Regions from separate parts of the Microbacterium pollutisoli genome, predicted to be linked through region 1. Evidence: predicted binding sites of a transcription regulator. Region 1 holds the regulator's gene; the other holds the start of a gene.
The links. The regulator HspR, encoded in region 1, represses chaperone genes until heat shock. The targets are predictions, from matches to a motif close to AAGTTGAGTCNNNNNGACTCAACTT.
Positions count from the first base shown of each region.

Region 2: ACQ143_RS14690 (Hsp20/alpha crystallin family protein) is a predicted target of HspR. The motif match lies at 1,338-1,362, and genes of this name have one in related genera.

Region 1 covers NZ_JBNYWT010000002.1:381,784-386,049, reverse strand. Annotated here, with positions in the region: gene ACQ143_RS06675 (nucleotide exchange factor GrpE) at 1-122, shown strand, start outside; gene ACQ143_RS06670 (DnaJ C-terminal domain-containing protein) at 136-1,113, shown strand; gene ACQ143_RS06665 (heat shock protein transcriptional repressor HspR) at 1,173-1,607, shown strand; gene ACQ143_RS06660 (alcohol dehydrogenase catalytic domain-containing protein) at 1,737-2,837, shown strand; gene ACQ143_RS06655 (SDR family oxidoreductase) at 2,878-3,627, shown strand; gene ACQ143_RS06650 (MaoC family dehydratase) at 3,624-4,079, shown strand; gene ACQ143_RS06645 (acyl-CoA thioesterase) at 4,156-4,266, shown strand, end outside.
Region 2 covers NZ_JBNYWT010000010.1:2,396-6,661, reverse strand. Annotated here, with positions in the region: gene ACQ143_RS14695 (hypothetical protein) at 167-1,192, opposite strand; gene ACQ143_RS14690 (Hsp20/alpha crystallin family protein) at 1,399-1,854, shown strand; gene ACQ143_RS14685 (MFS transporter) at 2,073-3,470, shown strand; gene ACQ143_RS14680 (glycoside hydrolase family 2 protein) at 3,467-4,266, shown strand, end outside.

The sequences.
Region 1 (4,266 bases):
TCCAGGCGCCCACGCCCGGTACCGAGACGCCGACCATCCTCGAGGTCGTCGAGGTCGGCTACCGCATCGGCACGACCGAGCTTCGCCCCGCGAAGGTCGTCGTGGCCGTCCCGGCGGAGTAGTCGAGGAGAGCGCATGGCCAGTCAGGACTGGTTCGACAAGGACTTCTACAAGATCCTCGGGGTGTCCAAGGACGTCACCGACGCCGATCTGAAGAAGGCCTATCGCAAGCTCGCGCGCAAGTACCACCCCGACTCGACGCAGGGCGACCCCGCCGCCGAGGCGAAGTTCAAGGAGATCAGCGAGGCGTACGCCGTGCTGAGCGACAAGAAGGAGCGCGAGGAGTACGACCAGATCCGCGCCATGGGGTCGGGTGCCCGCTTCCAGGCGCCCGGCTCCGGCGGCGGATTCGAGGACGTGTTCAGCCGCTTCGGTCGCGGTGGTGCGCAGCAGGCCGACTTCGATGACCTGTTCGCCATGTTCGGACAGCAGGGCGGCGGGCGGTTCGGCTCGGGCCGGTTCGGGCAGCCCTCGGGCGGGTTCCGGGGCTTCGGCGGGCCGCAGCGCGGCGCCGACGTGAGCGCGCGCACGACGCTCGACTTCCTGACGGCGGTGCGCGGCGAGACCATCTCGCTGGCCGGTGAGGACGGCAAGCCGTTCAAGGTGAAGATCCCCGCCGGTGTCGCCGACGGGCAGAAGATCCGGCTGCGCGGCCGCGGGCGGCCCTCGCCCGACGGCGGGGAGCCCGGCGACATCGTGGTGACCGTGACCGTGCGTCCGCACCCGGTGTTCACCCGCGACGGGCTGAACCTGCGGCTGACCGTGCCGGTGACCTTCACCGAGGCGGCGCTGGGGGCGACCATCGAGGTCCCGACCCTCGGCGGCGACCCGGTCAAGCTGCGCGTCGCCCCGGGCACCCCCTCCGGGCGCGTGCTGCGGGTCAAGGGGCGCGGCGTACAGACTGCCAAGGGCACCGGCGACCTGCTCGCCGAGGTGCAGGTGGTCGTGCCCACGCACCTGGACGACCGCGCTCGGGAGGCGCTCGAGCGGTTCCGCGAGCTCGAGCCCAAGGAGAACCCGCGGGCGGAGCTGATGAGCCGCGCTCGGGAGTGACCCGGCGCGGCGAGACGCGGCGCCCGGCACGGGCACGAGGATGACAGAGGAGGAGTGCCATGGTCGATCGACCCGTCGATGAGGAGGCGCCGATCTTCACGATCGCCGTCGCCGCGGAACTGGCCGGCATGCACCCGCAGACACTCCGGCAGTACGACCGGCTGGGGCTCGTCGTCCCGGCGCGCACGCAGGGTGGCTCGCGCCGCTATTCGCTGCGCCACGTCGAGCAGCTGCGTGAGGTCGCCCAGCTGTCGGCCGACGGCATGAGCCTGCCCGCCATCGCGCGCATCCTCGACCTGGAGGACCACGTGCGCGCCTTGCGGAAGGAGGTGAGCGAGCTCGAGCAGCGCCTGCGCGAAGAGGTGGAGAACCGGCGCGGCGTGCGCGTGTTCGCCGCCGGGCCGTCCGGCAACGTCGTGACGCTGCGCCACGGCACCCGCGTCCGCCGCGCGACCGAGGTCGTACTCTGGCGTCCGCGCGCGCACGACGACTGAGGTGCGGCGGCGCGGCGGGCGATCCCGTGGCATCCTGTCGTCCCCGTGGCATCCTGTCGTCCACCCCATACCGCGCAGTCGGTATCCTGGGCGAGGGGTAGCGTCGGATTCGACGACGAGGAGGTCGACATGGAGATCACCGGGGCAGTGCTGGAGCTGTCGGGTGCGCGCAGGCCGTTCGCGCAGACGCGCCCGTTCACCGTCGGACCCCTCGAGCTCGATCCGCCCGGCGCTGGCGAGGTGCTCGTGCGCATCGAAGCCGCCGGCGTGTGCCACTCCGACCTCAGCGTGGTCGACGGGAACCGGCGCCGGCCCACGCCCATGCTCCTCGGCCACGAAGCCGCCGGCATCGTCGAGCAGTTCGGTGCCGGTGTGGACGACCTGTCCGTCGGCGACCGGGTGGTCCTGACCTTCCTGCCGCGCTGCGGGCAGTGCGCGGGATGCCGCACCGACGGCCGACTGCCCTGCGAAGTCGGCACCGCGGCGAACAACGCCGGGACGCTCGTCGGCGGTGGCATCCGGCTGCACCGCGACGGCACCGACGTGCACCACCACCTCGGAGCCAGCGCGTTCGCCAGCCACGCCGTCGTGCACCGCACTTCGATCGTGCCGGTGCCGGCCGATGTGCCGGCCGAGATCGCCGCTCTGCTCGGCTGCGCCGTGCTCACCGGCGGGGGCGCCGTGCTCAACGCGGCGCGCCCCGCATCCGGTTCACGCCTGATCGTGGTGGGCCTGGGCGGTGTCGGCATGGCCGCGCTGCTGGTGGCCGTCGCCCTCGGGCTCGACGTGGTCGGCGTCGACGCCGTGCCCGCCAAGCTGGACCTCGCCCGGACGCTCGGGGCGAGCGACGCGCTGACACCGGACGCGGCGGTGGATGCCGGCATCCGGGCCCCCGCCGTCGTCGAGGCCGCGGGGCACCCGCGGGCGTTCGAGACCGCGATCGCGCTGACCGCGCCCGGTGGCACGACCGTCACGGTGGGCCTGCCCGCCCCCGATGCCCGCAGCGAGATCTCGCCGCTGCAGCTGACCGCCGAGGCGCGCACCGTCATCGGCAGCTACCTCGGCTCGGCGGTGCCGAGCCGGGACATCCCGCACTACGTCGAGCTGTGGCGGTCGGGACGGCTGCCGCTCGAGAAGCTCGTCTCCAGCCGCATCCGGCTGGACGAGATCGACACCGCCATGGACCGGCTCGCCGCCGGCGGCGAGCTGCGCCAGCTCATCACCTTCTGACCCGCCGGGCCACCGGCATCCACCACCGAAAGGGAATCGCATGACCCGCACCGCCATCGTCACCGGAGCCGCCCGCGGCATCGGCGCCGCCACCGCACAGCGTCTCGCCGCCGACGGGTTCGCCGTCGCCGTGCTCGACCTCGACGCAGCCGCCTGCGCCGACACCGTCGCCGCGATCGAAGCCGCCGGCGGTCGTGCGCTCGCCGTGGGTGCGAACGTCGCCGACAGCGCCGCCGTCGCCGCTGCCGTCGAGACGATCGTCGCCGAGCTGGGGGCGCCGACCGTGCTGGTCAACAACGCCGGGATCATCCGCGACAACCTGCTGTTCAAGATGACCGAAGACGACTGGGACGCGGTGCTGACCGTGCACCTGCGCGGGGCGTTCCTCATGACCAAGGCCGTGCAGGCGCACATGGTCGAGGCCGGCTGGGGCCGGATCGTCAACCTGTCGTCGACGTCGGCACTGGGCAACCGCGGCCAGGCGAACTATGCGGCCGCCAAGGCCGGCATGCAGGGGTTCACGAAGACCCTCGCGATCGAGCTGGGCCGCTTCGGCGTGACCGCGAACGCGATCGCTCCGGGGTTCATCCAGACCGACATGACCCGGGCCACGGCCGAGCGGCTCGGGGTGTCGTTCGACGACTTCGTCGCCGCCAACGCGAAGGAGATCCCCGTCGGACGCGGTGGCACGCCCGAGGACATCGCCGCGGCCGTGTCGTTCTTCGTCCGTGAAGAGGCCGGCTTCGTCTCCGGCCAGGTGCTGTACGTGGCGGGCGGGCCGCGCGCATGAGCATCCGGGTGGCATCGGTCGCGGAGCTGCCGGCAGCGGTCGGGCAGGCCGCGACCGGAGAGTGGTTCGAGATCTCGCAGGACCGCATCGCCGGGTTCGCCGACGTGACCGAGGACTGGCAGTGGATCCACCTCGACGCCGTGCGCGCCGCGGCCGGGCCCTTCGGCGGCACGATCGCGCACGGCTATCTGACCCTGTCGCTGCTGCCCCGGCTGGTCGACGGCCTGCTCCAGGTCGACGGCGTGGGCATGGCGGTCAACTACGGGCTCGACAAGGTGCGGTTCCTGCAGCCGGTGCGCGCCGGATCGCGCGTGCGCGCGACGACCGAGGTGGTCTCGGCCGAGCCGGGCGCCCAGGGCACCCGCGTGGGCCTGCGCACGACCGTCGAGATCGAAGGGGGCGACCGCCCGGCACTGGTGGCCGAGACGATCGCCCTGTTCGTGCCGCAGTGAGCGTCGGCGACGAACCGAGCGCTGCGCGCGCCCGCGTCGCGTTCCGGGTGCTGCTGCGCGTGGACGGGGGCGCGTCGTGACGGCGTATCCGGTGCGACGCCCGTTCTCGACCCGGTGGCGCGACAACGATCAGTACGGGCACCTCAACAACGTCGTCTACTACGAGGCGATGGACACGGCCGTCAAC
Region 2 (4,266 bases), on a different contig from region 1:
AACATCCGCCCCCGCGCCGTCCTCGGCTTCCACACCCCATCTGAAACACTGAACTCACACATAGCGCGTGTTGCACTGACCACTTGAGACCGCCGTGGGGATACCCCACACATGCGCCAACTTCCAGGTGCGGGAGCTCGAGCGCGCGCAACAAGCACCCCCGGCGTCACACGGGCGGGCGCCACCCCCGGCGCAGCAGCACGTTCCGCACGATGGCCACGGCGCGGCCGCCGCGGATGTCGCGGGCGGTGAGTCGCACGACCTCGTAGCCGTGGGCGGCATAGGCAGCGTACTTCGCGATATCGCGATCCCACTGGGTGCGCGAAGTGCGATGGTGGTCGCCCTCCACTTCGATGGCGACACCGAACTGCGAGTACACCGCGTCGCTGATGCCCAGCAGGGTGCCCCGCGCATCGCGCATCTCGACGTCGAGGGCAGGCTCGGGCAGGTCGCTGAGCATCACGTCGAAGCGGAAGTCGGATTCGAGAACCGACATGCTTCCGGTGCGCAGCAGCGGCAGGGCCGCCCTGAGCCGCGGCCCGCCGCGACGCCGCCCCGATCCGACCGCTTCCTGCAGTTGTTCGACGGTCGCAAGTTGCCGGGCGGGCTCTGGCCGTCCGCGATCGTTGCGCGGGATGCGGATCATCGCATCGCCGATGGCGACGAGTTGACGGACGGAGTGAATGCGCCCGAGCAGCGCCCACAGCGATGCCGGCGCGGCCACGCGATGTCCGTCGTGCACGCGGACCTGGGCGAGCCCCGGCGTGATCTGAACCGAGTGGATGCCGGGGCGCCGCAGCGCTCGGCGCGGAGCGAACACGCCCACCTCGAGGTCGCCGGCGGCCGCCGCTTCCGGGTCGATGAACGGCAGCCCATACACGGCCAGTGCGCTGGTCCCGATATAGAACGCGTGCGCGGGAGCGACGAGATCGTGTGCACGGATCCGCGCCAGGATCGCCGCTCGCGCCGCAAGGTCGCGGGCCAGTGGCGTCAGCGTCGTCACGGGTGCCAGCGGCGTCAGCGGCGTCACCGGTCGCTCACGGCCGACATCGTGCCGGACGCGCACGCCGCGGAACGGGCGGTGCAGGTCGCGCGCGCGGAGCCGGTCGGCAGACACCCCGTGGGCGCGGGCCTCGGCGGAGGTGAACGCGGTCGAGAGATCTCGTGGCAGGGGCAGTGGCTGTCGGGGCATGAGTCCACGGTGGCGGTGCCGGAACCCGCAGGTCGCCCGGGCGGGGAAGTTGTGGACAAGCGCGATGACGCGCGTCTTGGGGAGGAGGTGCGTTCGCCGTACGCGAACGACTAGCACTCTCGCATCGAGAGTGCTAATCTGAAGGTACTTGAGTCGCATCGACTCAACTTTGAACCTCATGCAGAACACCAGACAAGGAGAGAAAAATGGCCACGTATGACCCGTTCCGTGACCTCGACCGTCTCGCGTCTACCCTCTTCGACACGCGCCGCGGCCCGCGCCGCATGCCGATGGACCTGTATCGCGACGGTGACCACTATGTGCTGAGCGCCGACCTGCCGGGAATCGACCCGGGCTCGGTCGACATCGACGTGGACGGTCAGCTGCTGACCATCCGCGCCGAGCGCACCCTGCACTCGGGCGACGACGTCAAGTGGATCACCCGTGAGCGCGAGGCGGCCAGCTTCCTGCGCCAGCTGAACCTCGGCCAGGGCATCGACACCGAGAACATCGCGGCCACCTACAACAACGGTGTGCTGACGGTGACCATCCCGGTCAGCGAGAAGGCCAAGCCGCGCAAGGTGCAGGTGGTCGCCGGCGCCGACGCGCCGATGATCCAGGCGCACGAATCCAGCGAAGAGCCGCAGCCGATCGACCAGTGATCGCGGGACGCCGGTCCGCACCCGCCTCGAGCAGGCGGAGGCGGGCCGGCCCCGGCATCCACCTACCGCCCCGTGTCCGATTCCGGACCGGGGCGGTACGCGTTTTCCGGCATCCACCCACCCATCGCATGCTCCGCGGGAAACAGGCCCGCGCGGTGGGACGCCAGGGCATAGGATCTAGGCGACCCGAACACCCCCGGACAGAAGCAAGGTTGCCGATGACCGACCGCACCGCTGTGCCCGCCGACCACCCCGACGGCCCGAACCTGCACAGCGCCCCCACCACCGGCACAGGTGCACCCGCTGCACCGGACCCCGCCCGGCGCGTGCCGGTCGGTGCCCGCACCTGGTTCGTGGTCGTCCTGGTCGGCTTCGTCGGCCAACTCGCGTGGACCGTCGAGAACATGTACCTCAACGTGTTCGTCTACGACACGATCACCACCGACCCCACCGTGATCGCCGTCCTCGTCGCCGCCTCCGCGATCGCGGCGACCCTGGCCACGATGGTCGTCGGTGCGTGGTCCGACAAGGTGCGCACCCGCCGCCCGTTCATCGCGGTCGGCTACATCCTGTGGGGTGCCACCACCGCAACCTTCGGTTTCGTCCAGCCCGAGTCGGGGGTCTTGGCCGCGCAGGTCGTCGGCACCGCGGTCGTCGCGATCGTGGTGCTCGACTGCGTCATGTCGCTGTTCGGGTCGGGAGCCAATGACGCCGCCTTCAACGCCTGGGTGACCGACGTGACCCATCCGTCGAACCGCGGCCGGGTGGACGCGACGCTCGCCGTCCTTCCGCTCATGTCGATGCTGGTGGTGTTCGGCGCCCTCGACGGGCTCACCCAGGCCGGCGAGTGGAAGCTGTTCTTCGGCATCGTCGGGGGCGTCACCGCCGTCGTCGGCGTGATCGCCTGGTTCCTCGTGCGCGACGCGCCGTCGATCGAGAAGAACACCGACGGCTACCTCGCCGCCCTCATCCACGGCCTGCGCCCCAGCACCGTGCGGGCCAACCCCCGTCTCTACGTCCTCCTGGTCGCCTGGGCGATCATCGGCACCAGCTCGCAGGTGTTCATCCCGTACCTGATCATCTACATCCAGCGGTATCTGCGCATCGACGGGTACGCGATCATCCTCGCCAGCGTGCTGACCCTGGCCGCGATCATCAGCGTCGTGGGCGGCCGCGTCATCGACCGCGTCGGCAAGATGCGCGCCGTGCTGCCGACGGTCGGCATCATGATCGCCGGGCTGATCGGCATGTTCTTCGCCCGCGACATGCTCACCGTCATCGCGTTCGGCACGGTCATGATGGGCGGGTTCATGCTCTCCACCGCCTCCCTGTCGGCCAACGTCCGCGACCAGACGCCGGTCGACCGCGTCGGCATGGTGCAAGGGCTGCGGATGATCTTCATCGTCCTGGTTCCCATGCTCGTCGGGCCGTTCATCGGCGCGTTCGTGATCATCGGCGCCAACGAGACCTATGAAGACCTCGGCGTGATCAAGCAGGTGCCCACGCCGTGGATGTTCCTCGCCGCCGCCGCGATCGCGCTGCTCGTGGCGATCCCGGTTCTGCTGGCACGCCGCGCACCCGTCGCCGCCGACGCATCGGCGGTGGTCGACGCATGACCGCTGCGATGCTCACGCCGTGGGGCGAACAGCTCGACCCCGAGGCGCCGCTGCCCGAATACCCGCGCCCGCAGCTCGTGCGCGGCGACTGGCTGAACCTCAACGGCCGGTGGGACTGCACCTTCACGCCGTACGCGGAATACGACCCTTTGGCGGTCGACGATCCGACCCGGCCGCCGCGCCGCTGGTCGGGGGAGATCATCGTGCCGTTCTCGCCCGAGATGCCCCTGTCGGGGGTCGGCCGCGCTCTGCACCACGACCAGCTGCTGTGGTACCGCCGCACCTTCACCCTGCCGCGCGCGTTGGGGCCCGGCGAGCGGGTGCTGCTGCACTTCGGCGCCGTCGACCAGAGCTGTCGCGTCGCCGTCGACGGCATCGAGGTCGGCGGCCACACCGGCGGCTACCTGCCTTTCACCTTCGACATCACGGGGGCGCTGGCCGGGCGTGTCGACGAGCCGGCCGGCTCGGCTGGAGCCCACGACCCGGCCGACGCCGACGACCCGGCCGACGCCGCCGGTACCCACGAGCTCGTCGTCGCCGTACGAGATGTGACGGATGCCGCGTGGCTCGCCCGCGGCAAGCAGTCCGGCTCGCGCGGCGGCATCTGGTACACCCCGCAGTCGGGCATCTGGCAGACGGTGTGGCTCGAGATCGTCCCGGCGACGCACGTCTCGCACCTCGACCTGGTGCCGCACCTCGACACCGGCGACCTCGAGATCACCGTGCACGCCACCACGCACGGCGATGCGGCCCCACCCGCGCACGTCCGCATCGACGCGGCCGGTGCCCCCGTGGC